Regions from separate parts of the Aquamicrobium terrae genome, predicted to be linked through region 4. Evidence: riboswitches for the same ligand, from Rfam matches in the RefSeq annotation. Region 4 holds a riboswitch; each other region holds the start of a gene.

Region 1 (7,354 bases), on a different contig from region 4:
ACGGCATCATCACCCTGCATTGAAGTTCGGGTAGAAGCAGGAGAGGGCTTTCAAAAGGACAGCTATGCCCGCAGGGGAGCAGTCCACATGGTGCGCGTCGCGGGAAGGGGGCGACCCCGCGGCGGCGCCCGGGCCGGCTCGCACAGGGATGCGCACAGCGATTCCAAAACACCTCGCACCGCCTGCTTTCGAGACGATGACGGATGGTCTGGCCGTCGCGGCCACCGCTGAAGCTGCTTTCTCCGGTCAAGGAGTGCCGGCCGTTTCCCACCGGGAACGGATCGCACGATATACGGCGCTGGCGCTTCAGCCCTGCAATCGGCCACGCCTGCCTTCACGCATCAGAAATGCAGGCGTGCATTGTCCTTCACCTCCTTCATGACGAAGAAGGTGCGGGTCTGGCGCACGCCCGGAAGGGCGATCAGCTTCTGGCCGTGCAGCTTGTTGAAATCGGCCATGTCGCGCACCCTGATCTTCAGCAGATAGTCGAAATCGCCGGCCACCAGATTGCAGTCGAGGACATCCTTGATTTCCAGAACCGCGGCCTCGAAGGCGGCGAAGCTTTCGGGCGTCGAGCGGTCGAGCACCACGCCAACCATCACCACGGCGCCAAGGCCGACGGAGGCCGGCGCGATTTCCGCCCGCACGCCAGTGATGTGCCCTTCTTCGAACAGGCGCTGCGTGCGCCGGTGGCAGGTGGCGGGGCTGACATTCACGCGCGCGGCGAGCTCGGCATTGGTCAGTCGTCCGTCCGCTTGCAGGGCGCGCAATATCTTGATGTCGGTGCGGTCCAAAACAATTGTGGAAGAATCTTCCATAATCCTACCAGAAATAATGAAAATCATTGGATATATCGCCTCATAGCAGATTTATGGCGTTCTGATCAGTCAAAATTAGAGAGCACCTTTCATCCAGATTGCCCTACCTTGCGCCTCGAATTCGCAACGGAGCCCGTCAATGTCCCTGCTTGAAAAATTCGAACGCTACCCGCTCACCTTCGGCCCGACACCCATCGAGCATCTGCCCCGGCTGAGCGAGGCGCTCGGCGGCAAGGTCGAGGTCTGGGCCAAGCGCGACGACTGCAATTCGGGCCTCGCCATGGGCGGCAACAAGCTGCGCAAGCTCGAATATATCGTGCCCGACGCCATCGCCTCGGGTGCCGACACGCTGGTGTCGATCGGCGGCGTACAGTCGAACCACACCCGCATGGTGGCGGCCACCGCCGTCAAGATCGGCATGAAATGCGTGGTCATCCAAGAAAAATGGGTGCCGCATTACGATGCGGTCTACGACCGTGTCGGCAACATACTGATGACGCGCCTGATGGGCGCGGACAGCCGCCTCGTCGAGGACGGCTTCGACATCGGCATCCGCAAGAGCTGGGAAGACGCCATCCAGTCGGTCAAGGATGCGGGCGGCAAGCCCTATCCCATCCCGGCCGGCGCCTCGGTGCATAAATTCGGCGCGCTCGGCTATGTCGGCTTCGCCGAGGAAGTGGCGCAGCAGGAAGAGGGGTTGGGCTTCAAGTTCGACTACATCGTCGTCTGCGTCGTCACCGGCTCGACCCAGGGCGGCATGATCGTCGGTTTCGCCGCGCAGGACCGCGCCGACCGGGTGATCGGCATCGACGCCTCCGGAACCTGTGACCAGACCCGCGCGCAGGTGCGCCAGATCGTCGACGGCACTGCCGAACTGGTGGGCCTCGGCCGCGCCATCCGCGAGGACGAGATCGTCATCAATCCCGACTATGCCTATCCGGCCTATGGCGTGCCCTCGGAGGAAACCAACGAGGCGATCCGGCTTGCCGCGCGCACCGAGGCGATGATCACCGATCCTGTCTATGAAGGCAAATCCATGCAAGGCCTGATCGACCTGACGCGCAAGGGCTTCTTCCCCCAGGGATCGAAGGTGCTCTATGCCCATCTTGGCGGCGCGCCGGCCCTCAACGGCTACAGCTACTACTACCGGGAAGGCTGACAACGCCGCCGGCCGGATCGCGGATACACCGGGGGCGTCAGGGCAGTGGTCGCCGCGCGCTCAGGATGAAGCGGCGGTAGACGCGCGTGCGCAACCGGTTGCGCAGGTCGGCGCCTTGCCGTTGCGCCCTGGCGATAGCGTCATGCGACTTGTAGCGGACGTCCACGAAGCCGGCCTCGGCTAGAAGCGCGGCAAGCCCGTCATAGGTCAGGCCCTCGCCGAAGGGGAGGGCGCGCATGATCTTGGCGTGCCTGTCGCTGAGCGCGCCGTCGTAGTAGGGGTCGGCTCCGTGGATGCGGTCGAGCAGCGCGACCAGCCGCGCGAACAGGCGGCCCGTCAGGCTGGGCTTCGTCCAGTCGCCGTCATAGACGAGCAGCCGGCCGCCGGTTCTCAGCAGGCGCAGCCATTCGCGGAACGTCGCCTGTGGGGCGGTCAGCGTCCACACAAGATGACGACAGACGATGGCGTCGTAGGCGGCATCCGGTTCCATGGTGTTTTCGGCATCGGCAAGGATGAAGCGCAGCCGCTCCTTGCCATTGTGCTTGGCGCGCGCCACCTCCAGCATCGCCTCCGAGAAGTCGAGCGCGGTGACGTCGTGGCCGAGATCGTGGATCAGCCGCGTGACTTCGCCGGTGCCGCAGGCGAGCTCCAGCACCTTGAGCGGTTCCTCGCCCAGCGTGTCGCGGATCGGCCGCTGCCAGGCGCTGAATTCTGCCTCGGAGAATATGCCGTGCCCGAAGGCGAGATCGAAGGTCTCGGCGCGCTTCGACCAGTAGGAGCGGATCTCCTCCTTGAGGTCGAAATTGCCGGCATGCGGCAGAGGCGCGTTCATTTCCCGAACCCGTTGCGGCCGAGGATGTCCTCGAAGCGCTTCCTGGCGCGCTGGGGCACATTGTCGGCCGGGAAGGACGCCGGCCGGGCCGCATCGCCGACGCGGATGACCATCACCATGCCCATGCCGTAATGCGGCGAGCACTTGATGCCGTAGAAACCTTCCTGATCGAGTTTGATCTCGATCTCCTCATTGATCTGGCCGAGGAAGCCGGGATTTCCCTCCGGCACCATGCCGTCGATCGTCGCGGCATTATGGCCGCTGGTCGTCTTGATGAACTTCACCGTGTCGCCGGGCGCAACCTGCAGGAAATCCGGCTCATAGACCATCGGGCCGGTCTCGTTGCGGTTCAGCATCTTCACCTCATGCATTCCGGCGACGGCGGGCGCTGAGGGGACAAGCAAGGCAAAGATAAGAGCGGATGCGGCGATGCGCATGGCATTCCTTTCAGCGTATGTGATCGAGACGGAAAATCCGGGCGCCGTCGGCGGGGTCGACGACGATGCTGGCGCGCACGCCGAACACCTCCGCGATGCGCTCCACGTCCAGCACCTCCTCGGGCGCGCCGAGTGCCACCAGCCGCCCGCCAGCCATGACGCCGACGCGGTCGCAGGTGAGCGCCTGGTTGAGGTCGTGCAGAGCGATGATCGACGTCACCGGCAGGGCCGCGACTAGCTTCAGGATCGAAAGCTGGTGGCGCACGTCGAGATGGTTGGTGGGCTCGTCGAGCAGGAGGATGCGCGGGCGCTGCGCCAGCGCGCGCGCCAGATGCACGCGCTGCTTCTCGCCGCCCGACAGCGTGGCCCAATAGCGCTTCTCGAAACCGTGCAGATCGGCGTCGGCCAGCGCCTCGGCGACGATGCGGTCGTCCTCATGCGACCATGGTTGCAGCGGCGTCAGCCATGGCGTGCGGCCAAGCTCCACCGCATCGCGCACGGTGATCGCCTCGCCGGTATCGGCCTGCTGTTCGAGATAGGCGATCTTCTGCGCCGCCAGCCGGCGCGGCAGGGCGCCGAGCGGCTGGCCTTCGACCGCGACCTCGCCGGCCGTCGGCTTCAGGATGCCGGAGAGCAGCCGCAGAAGCGTGGATTTTCCGGAACCATTGGGCCCGACGAGCCCCAGCGTTTCCCCCTCATGCACGGCAAGGTCCACGCCGCCGACGATCTGCGTGCGGCCCACGCGCCAGCCCAGATTGCGTGCCTGAAGGATCATGGCCGGCGCCGCCCCCTGAGGAGGATCAGGGCGAAGGCCGGCGCGCCGACCAGCGCGGTGATGACGCCGATGGGCAGCACCTGTCCGGGGATCATCGTGCGCGAAAGCACGTCGGCGGCGATCAGGAAGGCGGCTCCGGTCAGCGCCGTCGCCGGCACCAGCCGGCCATGGCGCACGCCGACCACGAAGCGCGCCGCATGCGGGATGACCAGCCCGACAAAGCCGATGGAGCCGACGATGGAGACCATGACGGCGGTGACGAGCGCGGTCAGCCCGATCAGCACCGTCTGCACGGTGCGCACCGGAATGCCCAGCGAAGCGGCGGATTCGGCCCCGAAGGCGAAGGCGTCCAGGGCGCGCGCATACCACACGCAGGCGATAAGGCCTATGGCCGCGACAGGCACGGCCAGCGTCACATCCGGCCAGCGCACGCCGCTCAGATTGCCGAGCAGCCAGAACATGATGCCGCGCGCCTGCTCGGCGTTGGCCGACTTGGTGATGATGAAGGAGGTGAGCGCGTTGAAAAGCTGCGAGCCGGCAATGCCGGCCAGGATGATCTGCCCGGTGCCGCGCGCCGAAACGCCGCCACCGGCCGCCCGTGCCAGCAGCGCGACCAGCAGGAAGGCGGTGAGCGCGCCGGCGAACGCCCCGAGCGACATGGACACCGCCCCACCGCCGATGCCGGCGATCGTCACCGTCACCGCACCGGTCGAGGCGCCGGCGGAGATGCCGAGCAGATAGGGATCGGCCAGCGCGTTGCGCAGCAGCGATTGCAGCACGAGGCCGGACAGCGCCAGCCCCGCACCACAGGACGCGGCCACCAGCGCGCGCGGCAGGCGATAGTTCCAGACGATGCCCATGTCGATCGGGTCGAGCGGATAGGCGGCGCCCAGCACCTTGTTGGCCAGCGTCTGCACCACGACGGACAGCGGAATCGCAGTCTCGCCGATGCAGGTGCCGGCAAAGACCGTCGCCGCCAGCACGACGATGCCGGCCGGCCAGCGCCACCACAGGCGCGCCATGGAATGCTGGCCGGCAGCGGCAATCGTCACTTGGCGATACCCAGATCCACCAGCGCGTCGGCCAGCACCTCGATGCCGGACACGGTGCGCATGGTGGCATCCATGGCATGCGCATCCATCACCACGATGCGGTTGTTCTTCACCGCCTCCATCTGGCTGGCGACCGGATCAGTCTTGAGGAACTCGAGCTTCTTTTCATGGTCGTCAGCGGGGAAGCGGCGGCGATCCATCCTGGCGATGATGATGATCGTCGGGTTGGCCTTGGCGATGGTTTCCCAACCCACGACCGGCCATTCCTCATCGGATTCCACGATGTTCCTGATGCCGAGCTTGTCCAGCATATAGGCCGGTCCGCCCTTGCGGCCGGCGACATAGGGATCGATGTTCATGTCGGCACTGGAGAACCAGAACACGGCCGAAACGTCCTTGAGATCGAGGGCTTTTGCACGCTCGACCGCGTCCGCTTCACGCTTCACGAGATCGGCGACGACTTCGTCGCCCTTGTCCTGCACGTCGAAGATTTCGGCAAGCTCGCGCACGCCCTGATGGATGGTTTCGGTCGAGAAGGCGGCGGTGCGAGTGCCGTCGACGCCGACCGAATTGTCCTTGGCCACGCAATCGGCAGGCATCACATAGGTGGGGATACCGACCTCGTGGAACTGCTCGCGGGTCGCCACAATGCCTTCCGGCCCGACATGCCAGATGAACTGGACAGCGACGAGATCGGGTTTTTTCGCCACGACGCTCTCGAAGCTAGGATCGTTGTCGGCCAGCCGCTCGATTTTGTCGTTGATCGACTTGTGCTCGGGCAGCACGTCGGTGAACCAGACGGAGGTGCCCGTCACCTTGTCGCCGAGGCCCAACGCATAGAGCGCCTCGGTGGCGGCCTGCCCGACGGTCACGGTGGTGGCCGGCGCCTTGTCGAAGGTGATCGTCTCGCCGCAATTCTCCAGCGTGAGCGGATATTTCGTGGGCTCGGCGGCCGCATGGGCCGTGAGCAGCGCAAGGCTAGCGGCAGCAAGTGCCAGATGCGGGAAGGTCATGACGCGAAGTTCTCCGATCGGTTTGCAGCGGGGAACGGAGGCTTCGGGCGGGGAACGCAATGAAACGCCACGCATCCGCAAGGATGCGGCAGACAGCCTGATCGGGCAGGGACGGCTTCATCGACAACCTCTCCCGGGCACCCCGCCCGGCATGTTCAGTTCCAGGTGTCGGCAGGTCTCCTGACTGACGGATCAACATCCCTCCCCACCTTCCCGGGCCGAAGCCCAGTGGCATTTTTTGGGGAGCGGACTCACCGCCTACAGTTGCGGGGGCAGTTTCGTTTCGCAGGTTCCTGAAGAAGCCTGCGGCGAATTCCCTCTTCGTTCCTTTCGGAAACCGACGCCCGTTCGTATCGCATCCTGGCGCAGCATTTCAAGCCGAGAAAAGCCATTCCCCCAGATGTCGCTTACGGCAGAGGCGACGCCTTGCCGAAACCGGCGGGCGCGGGCTCAGCGCAGTAGGTGGATAGAAGAAGGGGAGGGCGTAAGGAACACGGTATCGCCGGTTGCGAACAATCCTGCTTCCGCCGGGTTGGGGCTGTCGACCAGCCAATTGCCGAGACCTTCGATCTCGACCAGATATTCGGCGATGTTGCCGAGGAACATGACGCGGCGCACCGTGCCGCGGAAATCGCCCTTGTCCCCGGCAAGATGGATCGCTTCCGGCCGGACGACGGCGGTGACGGTCGTGCCGGCTTCGAGGTCGGGCATCTCGCGCACGCCGATGCGCACGCCGTTGATGTCGACCGCATCCCCCGACAGGATTTTCACCGGCACGAAATTCGCCTTGCCGATGAAGTCGGCGACGAAGCGGCTCGCCGGCCGGGCATAGATTTCGTGCGGCGTGCCGAGCTGCTCGACCACGCCGGCATTCATCACCACGATCTCGTCGGAGATGCTCATCGCCTCGACCTGATCATGGGTGACATAGATCGAGGTGATGCCGACGCGCTGCTGCAACTCGCGGATCTCGACCCGCATCTGCTCGCGCAGCTTGGCGTCCAGATTGGACAGCGGCTCGTCGAACAGCAGCACCTTCGGCTCCATGACGATGCAGCGGGCAAGCGCCACGCGCTGCTGCTGGCCGCCGGAAAGCTGGTTGGGCGAGCGCCGCGCATAGCCCGAAAGCCCCGTCTGTTCGAGCACGCGGTTCACCCGTTCCTCGATCTCGGCCTTGGGCAGCTTGCGCAGCCTGAGGCCGAAAGCAACGTTCTCGAACACGTCGAGATGCGGGAACACCGCGTAGGACTGGAACACCATCGCGGTGT
Region 2 (7,354 bases), 480 kb from region 4:
TTCCAGCCGAGGCCTGCTATCTCGGCTGGCAGGATTCACTCCGGAACCTGGCAAGGCTAGTGGAGCCGGACATCCAGGAATAGGACAAGAAGCCGAACCGGATAGTCGCGGCCGGCGAGGAAACTTGCCGCCTGCCGAAACCAAGAACCCCGGCCGAAGCCGGGGTCATGGTCTTTAAAGCACGGCGTAACTCGTCGTAGTCGGCCACCAGCTTCAGCTGTTCTTCTTCGTGATCAGCGTCAGCGTGCCATCCGCGCCCATGCTTGTGGCCACGACCTGAGTGGACTTGGCACCCTTTTCATCGAGGGCCGACTTCGCCTCGGGCGAGGTTTCGACCATGCTGTGCAATTGCTGCATGCTCTCGCTGCTGGTTTCTTCCACGATCTTGTTGACCTGCGCCTGCGTCTCCTGTGGCAGTTCGCTCACATCGATGACGTTGACGCGCTGGATGGCCGGAGCCGTCACGGGCGGATTGGCCGGCTGCTGAGAGGGAGATGCCTCCTGCGCGAGGACAGCGCCGGCAGTTCCGAACAAGGTGACGCTGGCGAGGATCATTACTGTTTTGCGCATGGATTTGCCTTTTCCGATTGGCCCCACCGCACGCACGCGCAACTGACATGATCATTGCGATGAGAAACTGCCGCCGATGTGGCCATTTCGTGACGAATTGCCTTCTGGAACGGGCTGTTTGACCGGGGTCGCGAACCTTATGCGGTGCCCAGGACGGCTTTCGCCACGACAGGCCGCGGCCGCTGTCTCTCATTCCGTCAAGATTTGTTGGAACGATTCTCCCCGCCCCTCATTGGCCTCACTCACCTGGGGCAGCGTGGGGTGAGGAACACAGGGAGAAATCCGTTGAGAGTAAGCGAATGCATGACCAGGGACGTCCGGTTTGCCGGCCCCGAGGCAAAGCTCAGGGATGTCGCCCGGGCAATGGCAAGCCTCGATATCGGCCTGCTTCCGGTCGCCGACGACAACAGGCTCGTCGGGATGATCACCGATCGCGATATCGCCGTTCGCGGCGTGGCTTCGGGAATGGGGCCGGACACGCCCGTCAAAGATGTCATGTCGACCGACGTCAAATATTGCTTCGAGGACGAGGAGGTTGCCAGCGTCCTGGACAATATGGGCGACATACAGGTGCGGCGGCTGCCGGTGCTCAACCGGGAAAAGCGGCTGGTGGGCATCGTCTCGCTGGGAGACCTCGCCACCAATGGCGACGCCACCAATGCCGGAAGGGCCCTCGGCGGCATATCGAAGCCGGGCGGCGAACATTCGCAGACCGCCCATTGAGTTCCGGCCGTCTGCGCCTGACTGAAACAAAGGCCCGCCCGGCCTCAGCCGGGCGGGTTTCCGTCTCGATCTTCGTTTCGAGGAGCTTTCCTCGGGCCTGTCGAAACAATGCCTCGATTGGTGGAGTACGACCGGCCGATGAGGTGCGGATCACATGGTGCCGGAAGGGGCGGGCGCGACCGTGTCGCTGGGTGCCATGACGCCGGCACCGGGCGGAGGAGGAGCTTCCGTCGCGCCGGGAGGCGGGACCGAACTGGTCGTCTCCGTCTGGCTGCAGGCGGTGACGGCGATCAATGTCAGGCCCAATGCGGCGAGAAGCTGGATCTTGCGGGTCATTCATGGTCCCTTCTTGTTGTCCCCGCCGGGCGCGCATCATGAAGTCCATGGCCGTGAGGTCAATGCCGCTGCGGTCAAAGCTTCTTTCACTCCGTAACGAGGCCGGACCGGGGAATGCGGCTTTCGGCTGAAGCGGGCGGGTTGGAAATAGCGCGCTTTCCGATATAGAAATGTTTTCGAGCGGACGGCATGTGAGCGCCGCGTCACAACGCCGGAGCGGCCATGGCGGGACATACCTGGGATCGGGTGCCAATCGACGCCCAGAGCATCGAAGCTCCGCTTTCGCGCAGTGCCATCTTCCTGGTCGTCGAAACCATGGACGGCAATGACGCGATTGCCAGCGTCCGCGCGACACTCGGCGGGCTGGACGACCTCATCAAAACCGTTGGCTTTCGCGACCTGGACGGCAAATTGTCCTGCATCGCGGCGATCGGGTCCGCCCTGTGGGAGCGGCTCTCTCCTTCCAGCCGGCCGGCTGAACTCAAGCCGTTCTCTCCGATCGATGGCTCTGTTCACAAGGCCCCGTCGACGCCGGGCGACCTGCTGTTCCACATACGGGCCGAGCGCGCCGACCTGTGTTTCGAATTCGCCAGGCTGCTGCTTGACACACTCGGTGACGCGGTGCGGATCGTCGATGAGACCTGGGGCTTCCGTTATTTCGACGCGCGGGATCTTCTTGGTTTTGTCGACGGAACCGCGAACCCGGTGGGACAGGACATTCCGGAATCGGCGCTGGTCGGGGAAGAGGATCGCGAATTCGCCGGGGGCAGCTATGTGGTGACCCAGAAATACCTGCACGACCTGTCCGCATGGAAGGCGATCGGCGCCGACCGACAGGAGAAGATCATCGGCCGCACCAAGGTGGACAACATCGAGCTCGACGATCAGGCAGCAAACCAGAAATCGCACAAGAGCCTGGCCACCATCGTCGACCCGCAGGGCGTGGAGCATGATATCCTGCGGGACAATATGCCGTTCGGCAGCCCGGGGCGGCGTGAGTTCGGAACCTATTTCATAGGCTATACCCGCCGGCTTTGGGTGATCGAAAAGATGCTGCAGCGCATGTTCATCGGTGAACCGAAAGGCGCATACGACCGGCTTCTGGACTTTTCCACAGCCCGGACAGGCACCACCTTCTTCGCCCCCTCGCGGTCGACATTGGCAAAGCTGGCAAACGCGGAGTAGCCTACGCCAGAAGCCTGCGGGCGATCATTATCGGCCCCCCCTTCGGCTCCTGCCCATCGCCGCTTGTGGCCCAACACCCCGCCCAGGATCCGCACGCCCGTCGGAACGCGGCGCCGGCGGCAACATGGGATGACAGAGGGCAATCGACAGCGATGGCGGAGAGGATGGGATTCGAACCCACGAGAAGCTTTTGACCTCTACTCCCTTAGCAGGGGAGCGCCTTCGACCACTCGGCCACCTCTCCACAGCGCGCTTTCTAAGGGTTTCCGTCAGTTTGGCAAGGCTCAATCTCGCGGTTGAGCGCAGCTATTTGCAGAATGGCGCAGAAACCCACAAGGCAAGGAGGAGAAAATCGGGGAACAGGTTCCACACGATTCTCCTTCGCGCAATTTTTCCCATTATAGGAAATCTCTTCCGGTGATCCCTGGCGCTTTCCGCGCAAGCGCCGGGCCCGGTTGGAGTGCGCCCAACCGGGCCACGCACAAGGCCAAAGCTCCGATTCGCCTCTTCCGGAAGGGATAAGAGGCAGAGTTCCTTCAGCAGATGCTTGCGCAGCACCTGCCACTTGGCTTAGCTGCAATCCGGTTCGACAACAGGATTGCCATGCCCATCCATCCTCCTTTCACCCCCGTCATCGAAGCCCTGCCCTCCACCGTTCCCTTCGTCGGGCCGGAGGCGCAGGAACGCGCCACGGGACATGGATTCCGTGTCCGTATCGGGGCCAACGAAAGCAGCTTCGGGCCCTCGCCGCGCGTCATAGCCTGCATGACCGAGACGGTGCCCGACATGTGGATGTATTGCGACCCCGACAATCACGACCTCAAACTCGCGGCCGCCGCCCATCACGGCGTCAAGCCGCAGAACATCGTCGTCGGGGAAGGCATAGACGGGCTGCTCAGCCTGCTGACGCGCATGTATGTTTCGCCCGGCGAGCCGGTGGTGACGTCGCTGGGCGCCTATCCGACCTTCAATTTCCATGTCGCGAGCGTGGGCGGCAGGCTGGTGTCCGTTCCCTATGAGAACGACCGCGAAAACCTCGACGGGCTGCTCGATGCGGTACGCTGTGAAAATGCCCGGCTGGTTTACCTGTCCAACCCCGACAATCCGATGGGAAGCTGGTGGGAGGCGGACGACGTGACCCGCTTCATCGAGGCGCTGCCGGAAACGACGATGTTCATTCTGGACGAGGCCTATTGCGAACTCGCACCGGCTTCCGCCCTGCCCGCGATCGACGTGACACGGCCGAACGTCGTGCGGATGCGCACCTTCTCGAAGGCCTACGGGCTCGCCGGCATCCGCTGCGGCTATGCCATCGGCGAGGAGACGGTGATTGCCGCCTTCGAGAAGATCCGCAACCATTATGGCGTCAGCCGCATGGCGCAGATCGCCGGCGAGGCGGCGCTGGAGGACCAGGCCTGGCTGGCCGAGGTGGTGCGCAAGGTGGATGCCGGGCGCCGCCGCATCACGGCAATAGCCGCGGACAATGGCTTGCAGGCCCTGCCCTCCGCAACGAATTTCGTCGCCGTGGACTGCGGCCGCGACGGAGCCTTCGCGCTGAAACTGATGGAGGCGCTGCTGGCGCGCGGCGTGTTCATCCGCAAGCCGATGGTGGCGGGGCTGGACCGCTGCATCCGCATCAGCGTCGGGCTCGACCACGAACTCGATGTTCTGGCCGAGGAAATGCCGAAGGCACTGGCGGCGGCGCGGGCCGGATAAGCGGCGCTAGAGCGACGCGATCCGCAAGGCCCAGCGGCGTCCGTCGGTGGTGAACCGGGTCAGGCCAAGCGGCTCGACATCGACCGACCAGAAACCTTGCGGCGGGGCCTCAAGCACCGCACAGACAGCGGCGCGGATGACCGACGGGTGGGTGACCGCGAGCGTATGCCCGGACAGGCCGAGGCTCTCTTTCAGCAAGGCCGACACGCGATGCCTGAGGTCGTTCAGCGATTCACCGCCATGCGGCGCGGTTGCCGGGTCGGACACCCATGCCGCCAGGTCCGCCGGATCGAGTTCGGCAAGCCTGCGCCCGGCCCAGGTGCCGAAATCCTGGTCGCGAAGGGCCTCCACCGCCTCCCCGTGCAGGCCGAGGGCGGCAACGGTCTGGACGGCGCGCAGGGCGGGGCCATGCCATACGCGGTCGGCGCGAGGCAGGTTCCCGGCCAGCTTCTGCGCCTGTGCAAGGGCAGCAGGCTCCAGCGGCTCGTCACGCGGAAAAGCCCCGCGCCGGGTCGCCTCCGTCGCGCCGCAGCACACCAGCGTCAGCCGCCCTGCCATGCATCCTCCTTCGCTTGATTGACAGCCATACATGACGGCGACTAGTGTCGGCAAAGGTTACGGATCTGGAAGCTGGTGAAAATCCAGCGCGGTCGCGCCACTGTGATCGGCATAATGCCGGAAGTCAGGCCTTGGTCCGTCTCCCCAGCTTGCAATGACGGGACGCAGTATCCCAGGGAGAAGCACAATGTCTGACATCACATTCGCACCGGAAATCCGTCCGATTCCGGTGCGCGAAATCATGCCATGGGCCGTTTTCGGCGGGTTGCTCATGGTGCTGGCCATCTATTTCGTCGGCGCGGAAGAAGGGGCCACCACCCTGTTCTCGAGCCTGAGCACGCATGAATTCGTTCATGACGCGCGCCACCTCCTCGGCTTCCCCTGCCACTGAAAGCATAGCGCCATGGTTGGAAATCTTCTGCTTCGCGGGATGCTGGTCGGCATCCTCGCTGGACTTTTCGCGTTCGGATTCGCCCGTATCTACGGGGAGCCGCATATCGACAGCGCCATCGCCTATGAAGAAGCGATGGCTGCCGCCTCCGGCGAGCCCGCCGAGGAAGAGGAGGAACTGGTCAGCCGCGAGACGCAGGCGGGCCTCGGCCTGCTGACCGGCTCGGTCGTCTACGGCGCCGCCATCGGCGGATTGTTCTCCCTCGTCTTCGCCTATGTCTATGGGCGTGCGGTCACCCTGGGTCCGCGCGCCACCGCCGGGCTGCTGGCCGTCGCCGCCTTCATCGCCGTGGTGCTGGTGCCGGCGCTGAAATACCCGGCAACGCCGCCGGCTGTCGGCAACCCTGAAACGATCGGCGCGCGCACGGAACTGTTCTTCATCATGCTGATCGTGTCCATCATCGCGGCTGCCGTCGCCGTGGTGCTGGCGCGGCGCCTGTGGAGCCAGCTCGGCGGCTGGAACGCGGGAATCGCCGGCGGCCTTGCCTTCATCGTCATCATCGCCATCGCCCAATATGCGCTGCCGACGGTGAACGAGATTCCGGAAGGCTATTCGGCCGACCTGCTCTGGCGCTTCCGCACCTCCTCGCTCGGCATGCATGCCGTGCTGTGGACGGTGATCGGCCTTGCCTTCGGCGCGGTTGCCGAGCGCGCCCTGCCCGGCGCACGCGCCCGGACGGCCTGAGAAATGCCATGACGCGGCACGCTCCCTTCTCGGCGCGTGCCGCGTTTCTTGTTGCGGTTTTCGCGACCTGCCTTGCTTCACCTGCGGCTGAGGCGCATCGGCGGATCAATCCGGCCGAAATCCAGGGCATACCGATCGCCAGCCTGTCGCACGGCCAGATGGCCGTGATCGCCGATTACCGCAGCGAGATCATGAAGCTCGCGGCGCAGGAGCGGCAGGTGGACGACACCTTCGTGCGGCTGCTGAACTACGGCAACATCCAGTACACCTACTGCCTGTGGGGTCTCGTTCCCGGCACGCTGGGCGACGAGGAAAGCCCGTTCAACGAATGCGCCCACGCCTATCTGTCGGCGGCCCACGCGCTGCTGACCCATATGCGCGAGACCTCGGCCAGCAAGACGGCGGTGGAAGACCTCATATCGCGCATCGATGCGGATATGGTGCGCAAGCAATCGTCCTTCGTGCTGTGCCAGTACAGCGGCGAAACATTCGATACGGCGAGCGTGGTGCGCCCCATATGGAGCGAGATACCGACGCATCTGCCCAGCCTCGCCGCCTTTTCCGGCCTCGGTCTTGCCCTTGCCGCCGCCGGCATGGTGCTCGGCAAGGGACGCTCCCGCCCGGCGCAGGACGACACCTGACCTTCCGCCTTTGCTGCTTGCCGCCCGGCCCGTATGGCCTCCTCTTGAATTAATTGAACGTACGTTTTATTAATGTATCCGGAGGAACACCGATGGCGCGCACGACAGGTTCGGACGGCGAACGAACGGAAGCGGCGATCCGCGAGGCGGCCGTCGACCTGATCGCGCGCCATGGCTACGAAGCCGTTTCCATGCGCCAGCTCGCCGCGCGGGTCGGCGTGCAACCGGCCGCGCTCTACCGCTACTTTCCCACCAAGGAAGAGCTGCTTTTCATCCTGATGCGCGAGCACATGGAAGCGCTGCTTTCAGCCTGGAGCGACGCCCGCCCCGCCACGGACGACGCCACCACGCGGCTCGCCGCCTTCGTCGAGAACCACATCGCCTTCCACATCGCGCGGCGCGCGCAAACCCATATCTCCAACATGGAACTGCGCAGCCTGTCGCCGGAGCGGCTGACCTTCATCCTCAAGCTGCGCGGCGCCTACGAAAA
Region 3 (7,354 bases), 2.1 Mb from region 4:
CGTCTCCTCGCCCGCCTGGACCTTGAGGCGCAGCCGCAGGTTCCGCTTCGGCGACAGCAGGTGATAGACGACGTCGAAGCGGTCGAAACGGGCCGGATAATCTGCACCGGACACGTCGATCATCGAAACGAAGCCGCACTTTTCGTCGTCGCGCACGAAGCGGGAAATCGTGACGATGTCCTCGGGCGCCACGGTGATCGTCAGCTCGCCATAGGCAAGCTCGCTCCGCAGAATCTCGACGCCGCCTTTCGCTTCGATATGGGCGGCCAGTTCACTGAGTGCTTCACTCATGTCATGTCACCGTTCGATGGTGCCGGTACGGCGGATTTTCTTCTGCAACAGGAGAAGGCCGTACATCAGCGCCTCGGCGCTTGGCGGACACCCGGGCACATAGATATCGACGGGCACGATGCGGTCGCAGCCGCGCACCACCGAATAGGAATAGTGGTAATAGCCGCCGCCATTGGCGCACGAGCCCATGGAAATGACGTAGCGCGGTTCCGGCATCTGGTCGTAGACCTTGCGCAGCGCCGGCGCCATCTTGTTGGTCAGCGTGCCCGCCACGATCATGACATCCGACTGGCGCGGCGAGGCGCGCGGCGCGATTCCGAAGCGCTCGCTGTCGTAGCGCGGCATGGCCGAGTGGATCATTTCCACGGCGCAACACGCCAGCCCGAACGTCATGTACATCAGCGAGCCGGTGCGCGCCCAGGTGATGAGCGCGTCGGCGGAGGTGACGAGGAAGCCCTTGTCGGCCAGCTCGTCATTGATGCCGATGAAGAACGGATCGTCCGACCCGACCGGCTTGCCGGTGCGCGGATCGAGAATGCCCTTGGGCTGCGGCGCGATCAGCGTGCCGGAATTGCTGCTCAATCCCATTCCAGCGCCCCTTTCTTCCACTCATAGATGAAGCCGATCGTCAGCACGCCGAGGAACACCATCATCGACCAGAAGCCGAGCATGCCCATGTCTCCGAAGGAAACCGCCCAGGGGAACAGGAAGGCCACTTCCAGATCGAAGATGATGAACAGGATCGACACCAGGTAGAAGCGGATGTCGAACTTCATGCGCGCGTCGTCGAACGAATTGAAACCGCACTCATAGGCGGACAGCTTTTCGGGATCGGGATCGCGATAGGCCACCAGGAACGGCGCCACGATAAGCGCCAGCCCGATCACCAGTGCCACGCCGATGAAAATGACGATCGGCAGATACGAACTCAGCAATTCGTTCATGCTGCAACTTTCCGTTGGCGGCGGATCCGCCTGAAACTAGCGCAGCCGGCCCTGTTACGGAAGCGTGACAGATTTGCCCCGGAACCCGTTCGGCCCCATGCTGCAACGCGGCGAGGGTTAGCGCAGGCGGATGGACGAAGCAAGTCAAACCTTGCCCGAAACGCCGCACCCTCCACTATCTGCGACAAAACTGATCATCTTTGATTTCCTTCACTTTTTACTCCACTTTTACTCCTGACAGCGTTCCCGCCTTTTGCCTGCTAGCCTGCGGGAATCGGGCTGCCGCAAAGCCGGTCCGCTGCTAGGTTGCAAACGCATGGCAGATAGGCTGCAAACGCATGACGGAAACCATTTCGCCCACCCTGGCACGACGCATCGCACTGGCCGCCCAGGGCTTCGGCGCGCGGCGTCCGTCGCCCGGCGCCATCGACCGGCGGCACCTTTCGCGTTTCCTCGCACGCACCGGCCTTTTGCAGATCGACTCGGTCAGCGCCGTCGTGCGGGCGCATTACATGCCGCTCTATTCGCGCCTCGGGCCCTACCCGCTTTCGCTGGTCGATGACGCCGCCCGTCCGCGCCGGCGCCTGCTGTTCGAATACTGGGCGCACGAGGCCTCGTTCCTGCCTCTGGAGACATGGCCCCTGCTGCGCTGGCGCATGGAGCGCGCGGCGCGCGGCGAGGAAATGTATCGGGGGCTGGCGAAATTCGGCCGCGAGCGTTCGGACTTCATCGAGGAGATTTATCGCGAGGTGGAGACGCGCGGCCCGATCGCGGCATCCGACATGGATGGCCACAAGGGGTCCGGCGGCTGGTGGGGCTGGAGCGACGCCAAGGCCGCCTTCGAATGGCTGTTCTGGGCCGGCCGCATCACCACCGCCTTTCGCCGCGGCTTCGAGCGCGTCTACGATCTTCCCGGGCGGGTTCTGCCGCGCAACATCCTCGACCTGCCCGTTCCCGCGACGCAGGACGCCCAGCGCGAACTGTTGCGTATTTCCGCCCGCGCCCACGGCATCGCCACCGTCGCCTGCCTGCGCGACTATTTCCGCCTTTCCGCAACGGAAACCGTGCCGCGCATCGCCGAACTGGTCGAGGAAGGCGAACTGATTCCCGTGCGCATCAAGGGCTGGTCGCGGCAGGCCTATCTGCATCGGGACGCGCGCCTGCCGCGCAGGATCGACGCCCGCGCCCTGCTTGCCCCCTTCGATCCGCTGGTGTTCGAGCGCGACCGCACGGAGAACCTGTTCGGCTTCCGCTACCGCATCGAAATCTACACGCCGGCCGAGAAACGGCAGTACGGCTATTATGTCCTGCCCTTCCTGCTGGGCGACAGGATCGTCGCCCGCGTCGACCTCAGGGCAGACCGGCCGGCCAAGGTGCTACGCGTTCATGCCGCCTATGCCGAACCGCACGCCCCGGCCGAAACCGCTGCGGCGCTTTTCGATGAACTGGAACAGATGCGCGGCTGGCTGGAACTCGACCGCATCGAGGTCACGCCCGCCGGCGATCTTGGCCCGGCGCTGGCAGACATGGCCGCGTCGTAGCCGCGCGTTGACAGCGCGCCCCGCCAAAGCCTAAATCCGCCAAGACGGTCTCCACTTCCAAAGGAGGGGAGCTAAGAGGGAATGCGGTGCGGGATGTTCATCCCAACGCCGCGGCTGTCCCCGCAACTGTAGGCGGCGAGCCTTGCCAAACACCACTGGGTCGAAAAGCCCGGGAAGGCGGCGAAAAGGCGACAACCCGCGAGCCAGGAGACCTGCCGTCGACGAAACCGAGCCGAAAGCCTGGCGGGTGTCCCGGGCAAGGAGCATATTTTGGACTCAAGCCCAGCCCATCAGGCGACGCCACCCGTCAGCGACCGGGAAACCCGCGCGACGATCATCGTGTGCGTGTCCTGCCGCGACGCCAGCGGCTCGGATGCACATCCGCGCGCCGGCGAAAAGCTGGCGGAGGACACGCGCCGGGCCGCCGCCGGCGCGCCGGTCGAGATACGCACCGTAGAATGCCTCGGCAACTGCAAGCGCCGGCTCAGCGCCTCCATCCTCTCCGACGGCGCCTGGAGCTATGTGTTCGGCGACCTCGCCGAAGATTGCGGCGCCGATCTGGTCGCCGGTGCCCGCCTGCTCTCTGGAGCCGACGACGGCCTGATGCCGTGGCGCGGCCGCCCCGATTCGCTCAAGCGCGGCCTCGTCGCGCGCATTCCTCCTCTTACCATCCTGAAGGATCGACCATGACCGCAACCGCCGCCCGCGTGCCCTGCACCGTCGTCACCGGCTTCCTCGGCGCCGGCAAGACCACGCTGATCCGCAACCTGCTGGAGAACAGCAAAGGCAAGCGCCTCGCCCTCATCGTCAACGAGTTCGGCGACGTCGGCGTCGACGGCGAGATATTGAAAGGCTGCGGCATCGACGCCTGCCCGGAGGAGAACATCGTCGAGCTCGCCAATGGCTGCATCTGCTGTACCGTGGCCGACGATTTCGTGCCGGCGCTGGACCAGATCCTGTCGCGCACGCCCAGGGTCGATCATATCCTGATCGAGACTTCGGGCCTCGCCCTGCCGAAGCCGCTGGTGCAGGCGTTCCAGTGGCCGACGGTGAAAAGCCGCGTCACCGTCGATGGCGTGGTCGCCGTGGTCGATGGTCCCGCGCTTGCCGAGGGCAAGGTCGCTTCCGACATGGATGCGCTCGCCGCCCAGCGCGCCGAAGACGAGTCACTCGACCATGACGATCCGATCGAGGAGGTGTTCGAGGATCAGGTGGCCTGCGCCGATCTCATCATCCTTTCTAAGAACGATTTGCTGGACAAGGCCGCTGCCATCCGCGCCCGCAAGATCGTCGATGCCCATATCACGCCGGCCGTGAAGGTGGTCCCGTCCGAGCACGGCAAGGTCGATCCGTCGATCCTGCTCGGCCTCGGCCTCGCCGTCGAGGACGACATCGAAAACCGCAAGTCGCATCACGACGGCGCCGGCGACCATGAACACGACGACTTCGACACCTTCGTCATCGACGTCCCGTCCGTCACCGACCCCGAGGAACTGGCGCGCCGCATCGCCGCCGCCGCCGAGCAGGAGGACGTGCTGCGGGTGAAGGGGTTCGTGGAGGTTTCCGGCAAGCCGATGCGCCTGCTGGTTCAGGCTGTCGGTCCGCGCGTCAATCATTATTATGATCGCGCATGGACGGCCAATGACGACCGCCGCTCGCGGCTGGTGGTGATCGGCCTCAAGGGTCTCGACCGCCCGGCCATCGAGAAGATTCTGGCGGGCTGAACTAGGCAAGCGCGCCGCTCATCAGGATTGAACGATGCATATCCTGACCACCACCTCCGCCTCGCTCGATGATGTCATCGAGCCGGTCGACCTGCGCCAGACGCCGGGCGAGGTGGTGGCGCTGTCCTTCACGGACAGCGATCTCGCGGCGCTGGCCTCGGCATGGAAGGCCGAAGCCGACCGCCTGCCCTCCATGCGGCTGGCGGCGCTGCGCGACCTGCGTCACCCCATGTCGGTCGACCTGTGGGTGGACAGCGTCGCACAGCATGCAAAGGTCATTCTGGTACGTCTTCTGGGCGGCTACGACTGGTGGCGCTACGGCTGCGACCAGCTTGCCGCCACGGCGCGCGCAAAAGGCATCAGGCTGGCGCTGATGCCCGGCGAATGCCGCGACGAGGACGAGCGGCTGGCGCAGGCTTCCACCCTGCCCCGCGAGGAACTTTCCCTGCTGCTGGGCTATTTCCGCGAGGGCGGCCCGGCCAACATGCAGGCGCTGGTGCGCCGTCTGGCAAGGCTGGCCGGCCATGAGGCCGATGCTGCGGCTCCCACGCCGGTGCCGCGGGCCGGCTATTACGAACCCGGAACAGGCGTTGTCGAAACACCGCTGCTGGCGGACGACAAATCTGCTTCCGTCGTGCCGATTCTCTTCTACCGTTCCATGCTGCCGGCGGACGACATCGCCCCCATCGATGCGCTGACGGCGGAACTGCGCCGCACCGGCATCGCGGCGGTGCCGGTCTTCGTCTCCAGCCTGAAAGACGTCGCCTCGCTCGGCTTCGTCGAAAAGGCGATTGCAGTTCTGCAACCGGCGGCCATCGTCACCGCCACGGCCTTCGCTTCGGGCGCGGAGCCGGGCGCGGAAACGCTGTTCGACCGCACCGGCATTCCGGTGTTTCAGGTGGTGGTCGCCACGACGAAACGCGAGGCATGGGCAAGCGGCCAGCGCGGCCTTGCGCCCGCCGACCTCGCCATGCACGCCGTGCTGCCCGAACTCGACGGGCGCATCATGGCCGGCGCCATCTCCTTCAAGGCCGAGGCGGAGGCCGATCCGGCCCTTGGCCTGCGCGCCAACATAAACCAGCCGGTACCCGACCGTATCGCGCAGGTGGCGAGGCGGCTTTCCGCCTTCCTGCGCCTGCGCGCCACGCCGCCGGCCGAACGGCGCGTGGTCGTCATGATCCCCGACTATCCGAGCGCGCCCGGCCGCACCGGCTATGCCGTGGGGCTCGACGTGCCGAACAGCGTGCTCGCCATGCTGCATGACCTGAAAGATGCCGGCTATGTGGTTGACCGGATTCCGCAATCGCCGCGCGCCCTGCTCGACATGCTGGATCATGGTGGCGAGGATTTCAGCATCGATGACTACAAGACCTACTTCGCTGAACTGCCGGTTGAGGCGCGCGAGGCCGTGACGCAGGCTTGGGGGCCTTGCGAGATACCCCTCTCTGGCCTGCCGGCCATCTCCCCCACAAAGGGGGAGAGAGGCAGTTTTGGCGCCGGCTCCCCATTTGCGGCGTCGAAGATTGGCGAAAGCGTTTCTCCAAATCCGGCCTCCCCCCTTGTGGGGGAGATGGCCGGCAGGCCAGAGAGGGGTGAACCCGCCACGACGCGCTTCACCTTCCGCGCCGCCACCTTCGGCAACGTCACGGTCGCGCTCGCGCCCGATCGCGGTCGCTCCGAGGACCGCCGCGCCGACTACCACGATCCCACCCTGCCCCCGCGCCATGAACTGGTCGCCTTCGGCCTGTGGCTGCGCAAGGCGCTCGATGCCCACGCCATCGTCCATGTCGGCGCGCACGGCACGCTGGAATGGCTGCCGGGCAAGACGGTGGCGCTGAGCGAAACCTGCTTCCCCGAGATCGTCGCCGGCCCGCTGCCGGTCGTCTATCCGTTCATCGTCTCCAATCCCGGCGAGGCGGCGCAGGCCAAGCGGCGCATTTCAGCCGTCACGCTCGGCCATCTGCCGCCGCCGCTGATCGGCGCCGAACTGGACGAGCACCAGCAAAAGCTGGAACGGCTGGTGGATGAATATGCGCAGGCAGACGGGCTCGACCGCCGCCGCCGCGACCGGCTGGCGAAGCTGATCGTGGAGACGGCCGCCGAGACCGGCCTCGCTGTCGAGGCCGGCGTGACCACCACCGACGCGCCCGACGAGGCGCTGCGCCGCATAGATGCCTGGCTGTGCGACCTCAAGGATTTCGCCGTCAAGGACGGGCTGCACATCTATGGCCGCGCTCAGCCCGATGAAAACGATCCTCTGCGCCTGCAAAGCGCGAAAGCGGAAAAATCCGCCCTTCTCGCCGCACTCGATGGCCGCCACGTCACCGCCGGCCCGTCCGGCGCACCGGCGCGCGGCCGCACCGATGTGCTGCCCACCGGCCGCAACCTGTTCACCGCCGATCCGCGAGCCATGCCGACGCCGACCGCCTTCGACCTCGGCAAGGCGGCGGCCGGCGAGGTGGTAACTGCCTATGTGCAAACCCATGGCGACTGGCCGCGCGCGCTGGTCATCGACCTGTGGGGCTCGGCCTCGCTGCGCACCGGCGGCGAGGAAATCGCGCAGGGGCTGGCGCTGATGGGCTGCCGCCCGCAATGGGATGCCGCCACCGGCCGCGTCACCGGCATCGAGGTGCTGCCGCCGGCCGTGCTCGGCCGCCCGCGCGTCGATGTCACCTGGCGCATCTCCGGCCTGTTCCGCGACATGTTCCCGACCCAGATCGCGCTGATCGATGCCGCCGCGCGCGCGGTCGCGGCACGCGACGAGGCCGACGACGAAAACCCGCTGGCCGCCCTTGCCCGCGCCGAAGGCCGCATCGGCCCGCGCATCTTCGGCTCCTCGCCCGGCACCTATGGC
Region 4 (7,354 bases):
TGATCGGCATCGCCGTTCTGGTCGTGCTCGCCACCGCGGCCTATGTCGGCTATCGCCAATGGGACGAAAGCCGCGCCAACCGCTCGGGCGATGCCTTTTCGCAGGCGCTGACCCTTGCCAACGAGGGCAAGCGCGACGAGGCGCTGACGGCGCTCGCCGAATTGCAGAAGGACGGCTACGGCGCCTATCCGGTGCTGGCGCGCCTGCGTGCCGCCACCTTCAAGGCCGACAGCGGCGATGTGGCGGCGGCCGTGACCGAGCTCGATGCCGTCGCCGCCGACAGTGCCATCCCGCAGGGTTTGCGCGACATGGCCAGGCTGCGCGCCGCGCTGCTTCTGGTCGATACCGGCAGCTATGCCGACGTGTCCTCCCGCGTCGAGGCGATGGCCGTGGATGGCAATGCGCTGCGCCATTCCGCCCGCGAGGCGCTGGGGCTCGCCGCCTGGAAGGAAGGCAAGGCGGGCGATGCGCTCAAGCTGTTCGACCAGATCGTGGAAGACGACCAGGCGCCGCAGAACATTCGCCAGCGCGCCTCCCTGATGTCCGAACTGATCCGCGGTTCGGGCGATGCGTCGTGACACATGAGCTTCAAAGCCGCCATCATCGGCCGGCCTAACGTCGGCAAATCCACGCTCTTCAACCGCCTCGTCGGGCGCAAGCTGGCGTTGGTCGACGACACGCCGGGGGTGACCCGCGACCGCCGCGTCCATGCCGCCAAGCTCTACGACCTCGCCTTCGAGGTGATCGACACTGCCGGCTTCGAGGATGCGCCGGCCGCCACTCTGCCCGGACGCATGCGCGCCCAGACCGAGATCGCCATCGACGAGGCCGACGTCATCTTCTTCGTGGTCGACGCCAAGGCCGGGCTGATGCCCGACGACCGCACCTTCGCCGACATCGTGCGCCGCTCCGGCAAGCCGGTGGTGCTGGTTGCCAACAAGGCCGAAGCGCGCGGCGCGCAGGGCGGCTTGCTGGAAGCGTGGGAACTGGGGCTCGGGGAGCCGGTGCCGGTCTCGGCCGAGCATGGCGTCGGCATGCCCGATCTTCGCGACGCCGTGGTCGAGGCCCTGGGCGAGGAGCGCACGCTCGGCAAGGACGACGAGGACGACGACGAAACGCTTGCAGCCAGCGAAGTGCTGATCGGCGAGGACATCGCCGATCCGGAAGCCGAGGCGCCGGCCTATGACGAGACCAAGCCGCTGCGCATCGCTGTGGTCGGCCGCCCCAATGCCGGCAAGTCCACCCTCATCAACGCGCTGATCGGCGAGGAGCGGCTGCTGACCGGACCGGAAGCCGGCATCACCCGCGATTCGATCTCCGTCGACTGGGACTGGCGCGGACGGCAGATGAAGCTGTTCGACACGGCCGGCATGCGCCGCAAGTCCAAGGTGCAGGAGAAGCTGGAGAAGCTCTCCGTGGCCGACGGCCTGCGCGCCATCCGCTTCGCCGAGATCGTGGTCATCGTGCTCGACGCCACCATCCCCTTCGAGAAGCAGGATCTGCAGATCGCCGACCTCATCATCCGCGAGGGACGCGCGCCGGTCATCGCCTTCAACAAATGGGACCTGATCGACAACCCGCAACAAGTGCTGGCCGAACTGCGCGAGAAGACCGAGCGGCTTTTGCCGCAGGTGCGCGGCATCCAGGCGGTGCCGGTCTCGGCCGAGACCGGGCGGGGGCTCGACAAGCTGATGGATGCGGTGGTGCGCACCCACAAAGTGTGGAACAGCCGTGTTTCCACCGGCCGGCTGAACCGCTGGCTGGAAGGCATCCTCGCCCATCATCCGCCGCCGGCCGTGGCCGGACGCCGGCTGAAGGTCAAATACATCACCCAGGCCAAGACGCGCCCGCCGGGCTTCGTCGTCTCCTGCTCGCGGCCGGAAGCCATGCCGCAATCCTATGTGCGCTATCTGGTCAACAATCTGCGCGAGGCCTTCGACATGCCCGGCGTGCCGATCCGGATCGCGCTGCGCACCTCGGACAATCCCTTCGCCAACCGGGCCCGCAAGAAGAGCTGACGCCGGCGGCCCGGCTGGCCCCGGCTTGGCAAGTCGACGGCCGCCGGATATTGTGATCCGCGAAGTCGGTTCGATCCATGCGAACCGCAGGGTGGCGCTGGGGGATTGCACAATTTTTTGCTTGCTCTCGGAAAGCCTCTCGCAGGCTTCAACGAGGGTAAGAAAAATTCCTGGGAACAGGACATTCGGGTCCAGCGGACCTCTGGCCGGAAACAGCGCGCACAGGCAGCGCCGCTCCTTCTACTCCCCTGGCACTTCTTACTCCCCTGGCATCGTGACCCCGGCCGCGCCTTTGCACGGCCCCGGCGCGTGCGTCTCCCTGCGAGCCCGCCGCGTCCCCGCCCCTATGTTCAACCAACCCGGAGGTATCAATTGAGTGAAGCGATCAGGGAGGTGCTGGACTGGCTCGAGAGCCGGCCGGACATCCAGAGCCTGAGGGCCGCGGTCTGCGACCTGAACGGCATCATGCGGGGCAAGCGCATTCCCGTCGATCAGGCGGAGAAGGCACTGGAAGGCAAGTTGCGCATGCCGTTTTCGGTGTGCGGCGTCGATGTCTGGGGGGAAGACATCGTCGGCAACAAGCTGGTGTTCTCCACCGGCGATGCCGACGGCATCTGCCAATGGACCGGGCGCGGCATCCTGCCGATGGAATGGACCGCTCACCCCACCGCCCTCATCCCGCTCTGGCTTACCGACGAGAGCGGCGCGCCCTTCCTCGGCGATCCGCGCCAGGTGCTCGCCCGCATCCTCGACCGCTACAAGGCGCTGGACCTGACGCCGGTGGTCGCCACCGAGCTGGAATTCTACCTCGTCGATCCCAAGCCCGCGCGCCCGCGCGGCCCCGTCTCGCCGATCACCGGCCGGCGGCTCGATTCCGACGCGGCACTTTCCATCGACGAGATCGACGATTTCGAAGGCTTCATGCACGAAGTCTACGCCGCCTGCCGGGCGCAGGACATTCCCGTGGATTCGGCCATCGCCGAAAACGGCGTCGGCCAGTTCGAGATCAACCTCAACCATGTCGACGATGCGCTGCGCGCAGCCGACGACGCCATCCTGTTCAAGCGCACGGTGAAGGGCATCGCCCGCAAGCACGGCTTCATCGCCTCCTTCATGGCCAAGCCCTACGGCAAGCGCTCGGGCAGCGGGCTGCATGTCCATTTCAGCCTGATCGACAAGGACGGCAACAACGTCTTCGACGACGGCACCGCACGAGGCTCCGATACATTGCGCCATGCCGTGGGCGGCCTGCTGGCCGCGATGGCCGAAAGCACGCTGGTGTTCGCACCCCACTTCAACTCGTTCCGCCGCCTGCGGCCGAATTCCCATGCGCCGACCGCCGTCGCCTGGGGCTACGAGAACCGCATGGTGGCGATCCGGATTCCGGGCGGCCCCTCTTCAGCGCGCCGCATCGAGCATCGCGTCGCCGGGGCCGACGCCAACCCCTATCTGGTGCTGGCCGCCATTCTGGGTGCGGCGCTCATCGGCATCGAGAAGAACCTGAACCCCGGCGAGCCGGCGACGACCGACGTCTACGAACGCAACCTGCCCAAGCTGCCGCCGGACTGGGCCTCGGCCATCGCCAGCTTCGAGAGCGGCAGCCTCGTCGCCGAGATATTCCCGGACGCGCTGCGCGGCTCGCTCGTCGCCTGCAAGAAGCAGGAACTTGAAACCTTCGCGCTCAGGGTCAACAATTTCGAGTTCGAGACCTATCTGGAAGCGGTCTAGGCACGTAGAGACATACTGCGCCCGATGCCGGCACGCGCATTCGGGCGCAGTGTTCATGCACAGGCAGCCTTTGGATAGCGTGGATAAATTTGCTTTGCCCGCATAATTTCCGCACCAGTGATTGACATGAAAATGCACCCTGATACTAAATGTAGTTGTCATGGTTCCTTTCAGAATCCTCGCGGTTCGGAAAGGCTAAGAGGGAAGCCGGTGCCCTTTCGGGGAATTCCGGCGCTGCCCCCGCAACTGTAAACGGTGAGTCGCTGTCTCTTTCGTGTCACTGGCGCCAAGGCGCCGGGAAGGCCTGACAGCGACGACGATCCGTGAGCCAGGAGACCTGCCGTGACGTTGCACGAAACTCGGGCGGGGTGTCCCGGAGGTGCGCCTGCCAGCGCGGCCTGAACCGCGTCTTCCGGCATGCGTTGCCCCAAGCTTCCCCGTCCACAGCGCCACGGGGACAAGATGCCGGCGACCACTGCACTCCAGACGAACGGGGCCGACAAGGCCCCCCCTTCCATCGAAACCGATGCTTTCACCCCGGCCGAGCCGGGCTATCGCATCATCCGCCGCAACGGGTCGGTCACGCCGTTCGATCCGACCAAGATCACCGTCGCGCTGACCAAGGCGTTTCTGGCCGTGGAGGGTTCGGTGGCGGCCGGCTCGCGCCGCGTGCATGACGTGGTCAAGGACCTGACCGAGCAGGTCGTGTCGAACCTCATGCGCCGCATCGGCGAGGGCCGCACCTTCCACATCGAGGACGTGCAGGATCAGGTCGAGCTCGCGCTGATGCGCTCGGAGCACCACAAGGTCGCCCGCGCCTATGTGCTGTATCGTGAGGAACGGGCGCGCGAGCGCGCTGCCGCCAAGGCTGCCGTTGCCGAGACGGCGGCACCTTCGCTCCACGTCACCCTCGCCACCGGCGAAAAGGCGCCGCTGGACGAAGCTCGCTTCCGCCGCATCGTCGAGGAAGCCTGCGAGGGGCTGGAGGCCGTGTCGCCGCAGCCGGTCCTGACCGAAGCGCTGCGCAACCTCTATGACGGCATTACCGAGGACGAACTGTCGCTGGCGCCGATCCTTGCCGCGCGCACGCTGGTCGAGACCGAACCGAACTACAGCTTCGTTTCCGCCCGCCTGTTGCTCGACCGGCTGCGCCGCGAGGCGCTGAGCTTCGTCACCGGCCGCCCCGAGCAGGCGACGCAGGCCGACATGGCCGGGCGCTATGCCAGCTATTTCCCCGAGTTCATCAGGACCGGCATCGAGGCCGAGCTTATCGATCCCGAACTCGGCCGCTTCGACCTCAAGCGCATCGGCGCGGCGCTCAAGGCCGATCGCGACCTGAATTTCCAGTATCTGGGCCTGCAAACCCTCTACGACCGCTATTTCCTGCACACCAAGGGCAAGCGCTTCGAGCTGCCGCAGGCCTTCTTCATGCGCGTCGCCATGGGGCTTGCCGTGCGCGAGATCGACCGCGAGGCGCGCGCCATCGAGTTCTACAACCTTTTGTCGTCCTTCGACTTCATGTGCTCGACGCCGACCCTGTTCAATTCGGGCACGCTGAGGCCGCAGCTTTCGTCCTGCTTCCTCACCACCATCGGCGACGACCTCGACGCCATCTTCAAGGGCGTCAAGGACAATGCGCTGCTGGCCAAATATTCCGGCGGCCTCGGCAATGACTGGACGCCGGTGCGTGGCCTCGGTGCCCATATCAAGGGCACTAACGGCGAGAGCCAGGGTGTGGTGCCGTTCCTGAAGGTGGCCAACGACACGGCGATCGCCGTCAACCAGGGTGGCAAGCGCAAGGGCGCGGTCTGCGCCTATCTGGAAACATGGCACGTCGACATCGAGGAATTCCTCGACCTGCGCAAGAACACCGGCGACGACCGCCGCCGCACCCACGACATGAACACCGCCAACTGGGTGCCGGACCTGTTCATGGAGCGCGTCGCCGCCGACGGCGAATGGACGCTGTTCTCGCCTGACGAGGTGGCGGACCTGCATGACCTCTACGGCACCGCGTTCCGCACCGCCTACCAAGCCTATGAGGAAAAGGCGGCGGCCGGCGGCATCCGGGTGTTCCGCAAGGTGCGGGCGCTCGACCTGTGGCGCAAGATGCTGACCATGCTGTTCGAGACCGGCCATCCGTGGATCACCTTCAAGGACCCCTGCAACATCCGCTCGCCGCAGGGCCATGCCGGTGTGGTGCATTCGTCCAATCTGTGCACCGAGATCACCCTCAACACGTCGAAGGACGAGGTGGCCGTGTGCAATCTCGGCTCCGTCAACCTTGCCAATCACGTATCGGAAAAGGGCCTCGACCTCGACCGGCTGGCGAGGACGGTGGGCACGGCGATGCGCATGCTCGACAACGTCATCGACATCAACTTCTACACCATCCCGGAAGCGCGTGCCTCGAACCTGCGCCACCGCCCGGTCGGCCTCGGCCTGATGGGCTTCCAGGATGCGTTGCAGGCGCTGCGCATTCCCTACGCCTCCGACGACGCCGTTGCGTTCGCCGACCGGTCGATGGAAGCGATCAGCTACCATGCCATCTCGGCTTCGGTGGATCTCGCCGCCGAGCGCGGGCGCTATCCGAGCTTCGAGGGCTCGCTGTGGTCGAAGGGCATCCTGCCGATCGACTCCATCCGCCTGCTGGAGGAAGCACGCCCCGGCGTGGAGATGGATTCCGGTTCCACGCTCGACTGGGACAGCCTGCGCAAGCGGGTGAAGAAGACCGGCATGCGCAATTCCAACACCATGGCGATCGCGCCGACGGCGACCATCTCCAACATCTGCGGCGTGGCGCAGTCGATCGAGCCGGCCTATCAGAACCTGTTCGTCAAATCGAACATGTCGGGCGACTTCACCGTGGTGAACGCGGCGCTGGTCCACGACCTGAAGTCCCGCGGCCTGTGGGACGAGGTGATGGTCTCGGACCTGAAATATTTCGACGGTTCGGTGGGCCAGGTCGACCGCATCCCCGACGACCTCAAGGCGCTCTATGCCACCGCCTTCGAGATCGATTCCTCTTGGCTGATCGAGGCCGCGTCGCGCCGCCAGAAGTGGATCGACCAGGCGCAGTCGCTCAACCTCTACATCGCCAATCCGAGCGGCAAGAAGCTCGACGAGCTTTACCGGCTGGCATGGCGCAAGGGGTTGAAGACGACCTATTACCTGCGCTCGCGCTCGGCCACCCATGTCGAGAAGTCGACGCTCAAGGGCACCGACGGCAAGCTGAACGCCGTGTCGCCCGCAGTGGTTGCGGCAGCGGAATCCGCGGTGCCCATCGTGGTCGATCCCAATGCCGGATGGGGCAAGGCCTGCGCCATCGACGATCCCGAGTGCGAGGCCTGCCAGTAAGGCAACGCATCCCGCGTCGTCCCGGTCAAGGGAGCGCAGCGACCGCGAGCCGGAATCCATTCCGCAACCGTTCCGGAATGGATCCCGGACAGCCTCCGCTGCGCTGCGGCTTCCGGGATGAAGCTCAATTCTCTTTCAATTCACAAGGACATTACCGATGCTCGACTGGTCCGAACCCAAAACCAACCCTGCAATCCCGCTTCCCGGCTCGGCTGCGCCCGCGGGCGATGCCACCGGCCTCGGCGAGATCG

Evidence for each region. Region 4 has a riboswitch for cobalamin ahead of ACVCNR_RS13135 (ribonucleoside-diphosphate reductase subunit alpha). Riboswitches for the same ligand answer to the same signal wherever they lie in the genome.
Region 1: it holds a riboswitch for cobalamin, as region 4 does, so the genes downstream of both, ACVCNR_RS23345 (ABC transporter substrate-binding protein) here and ACVCNR_RS13135 (ribonucleoside-diphosphate reductase subunit alpha) in region 4, are expected to answer to the same signal.
Region 2: it holds a riboswitch for cobalamin, as region 4 does, so the genes downstream of both, ACVCNR_RS15565 (CbtB domain-containing protein) here and ACVCNR_RS13135 (ribonucleoside-diphosphate reductase subunit alpha) in region 4, are expected to answer to the same signal.
Region 3: it holds a riboswitch for cobalamin, as region 4 does, so the genes downstream of both, ACVCNR_RS03175 (DUF1636 family protein) here and ACVCNR_RS13135 (ribonucleoside-diphosphate reductase subunit alpha) in region 4, are expected to answer to the same signal.

Annotation. Positions count from the first base shown of each region.
Region 1 covers NZ_JBRKLZ010000003.1:55,198-62,551, reverse strand. Annotated here, with positions in the region: gene ACVCNR_RS23380 (usg protein) at 1-23, shown strand, start outside; gene ACVCNR_RS23375 (Lrp/AsnC family transcriptional regulator) at 342-818, opposite strand; gene ACVCNR_RS23370 (1-aminocyclopropane-1-carboxylate deaminase) at 958-1,977, shown strand; gene ACVCNR_RS23365 (class I SAM-dependent methyltransferase) at 2,015-2,809, opposite strand; gene ACVCNR_RS23360 (pseudoazurin) at 2,806-3,246, opposite strand; gene ACVCNR_RS23355 (ABC transporter ATP-binding protein) at 3,257-4,021, opposite strand; gene ACVCNR_RS23350 (FecCD family ABC transporter permease) at 4,018-5,043, opposite strand; gene ACVCNR_RS23345 (ABC transporter substrate-binding protein) at 5,070-6,086, opposite strand; cobalamin riboswitch at 6,240-6,443, opposite strand; gene ACVCNR_RS23340 (ABC transporter ATP-binding protein) at 6,537-7,354, opposite strand, start outside.
Region 2 covers NZ_JBRKLZ010000001.1:3,160,754-3,168,107, reverse strand. Annotated here, with positions in the region: gene ACVCNR_RS15605 (SRPBCC family protein) at 1-83, shown strand, start outside; gene ACVCNR_RS15600 (hypothetical protein) at 214-570, opposite strand; gene ACVCNR_RS15595 (CBS domain-containing protein) at 856-1,293, shown strand; gene ACVCNR_RS15590 (hypothetical protein) at 1,444-1,629, opposite strand; gene ACVCNR_RS15585 (Dyp-type peroxidase) at 1,852-2,814, shown strand; tRNA gene ACVCNR_RS15580 (tRNA-Ser) at 2,968-3,058, opposite strand; gene ACVCNR_RS15575 (pyridoxal phosphate-dependent aminotransferase) at 3,418-4,530, shown strand; gene ACVCNR_RS15570 (histidine phosphatase family protein) at 4,537-5,088, opposite strand; adenosylcobalamin (AdoCbl) riboswitch at 5,148-5,228, shown strand; gene ACVCNR_RS15565 (CbtB domain-containing protein) at 5,276-5,479, shown strand; gene ACVCNR_RS15560 (CbtA family protein) at 5,492-6,223, shown strand; gene ACVCNR_RS15555 (hypothetical protein) at 6,232-6,864, shown strand; gene ACVCNR_RS15550 (TetR/AcrR family transcriptional regulator) at 6,957-7,354, shown strand, end outside.
Region 3 covers NZ_JBRKLZ010000001.1:611,331-618,684, forward strand. Annotated here, with positions in the region: gene ACVCNR_RS03155 (NADH-quinone oxidoreductase subunit C) at 1-291, opposite strand, end outside; gene ACVCNR_RS03160 (NuoB/complex I 20 kDa subunit family protein) at 298-879, opposite strand; gene ACVCNR_RS03165 (NADH-quinone oxidoreductase subunit A) at 870-1,235, opposite strand; gene ACVCNR_RS03170 (winged helix-turn-helix domain-containing protein) at 1,574-2,776, shown strand; cobalamin riboswitch at 2,805-3,010, shown strand; gene ACVCNR_RS03175 (DUF1636 family protein) at 3,047-3,466, shown strand; gene cobW (cobalamin biosynthesis protein CobW) at 3,463-4,500, shown strand; gene ACVCNR_RS03185 (cobaltochelatase subunit CobN) at 4,535-7,354, shown strand, end outside.
Region 4 covers NZ_JBRKLZ010000001.1:2,677,340-2,684,693, reverse strand. Annotated here, with positions in the region: gene ACVCNR_RS13150 (tetratricopeptide repeat protein) at 1-578, shown strand, start outside; gene der (ribosome biogenesis GTPase Der) at 582-2,018, shown strand; gene ACVCNR_RS13140 (glutamine synthetase family protein) at 2,391-3,746, shown strand; cobalamin riboswitch at 3,891-4,105, shown strand; gene ACVCNR_RS13135 (ribonucleoside-diphosphate reductase subunit alpha) at 4,209-7,103, shown strand; gene ACVCNR_RS13130 (ribonucleotide-diphosphate reductase subunit beta) at 7,261-7,354, shown strand, end outside.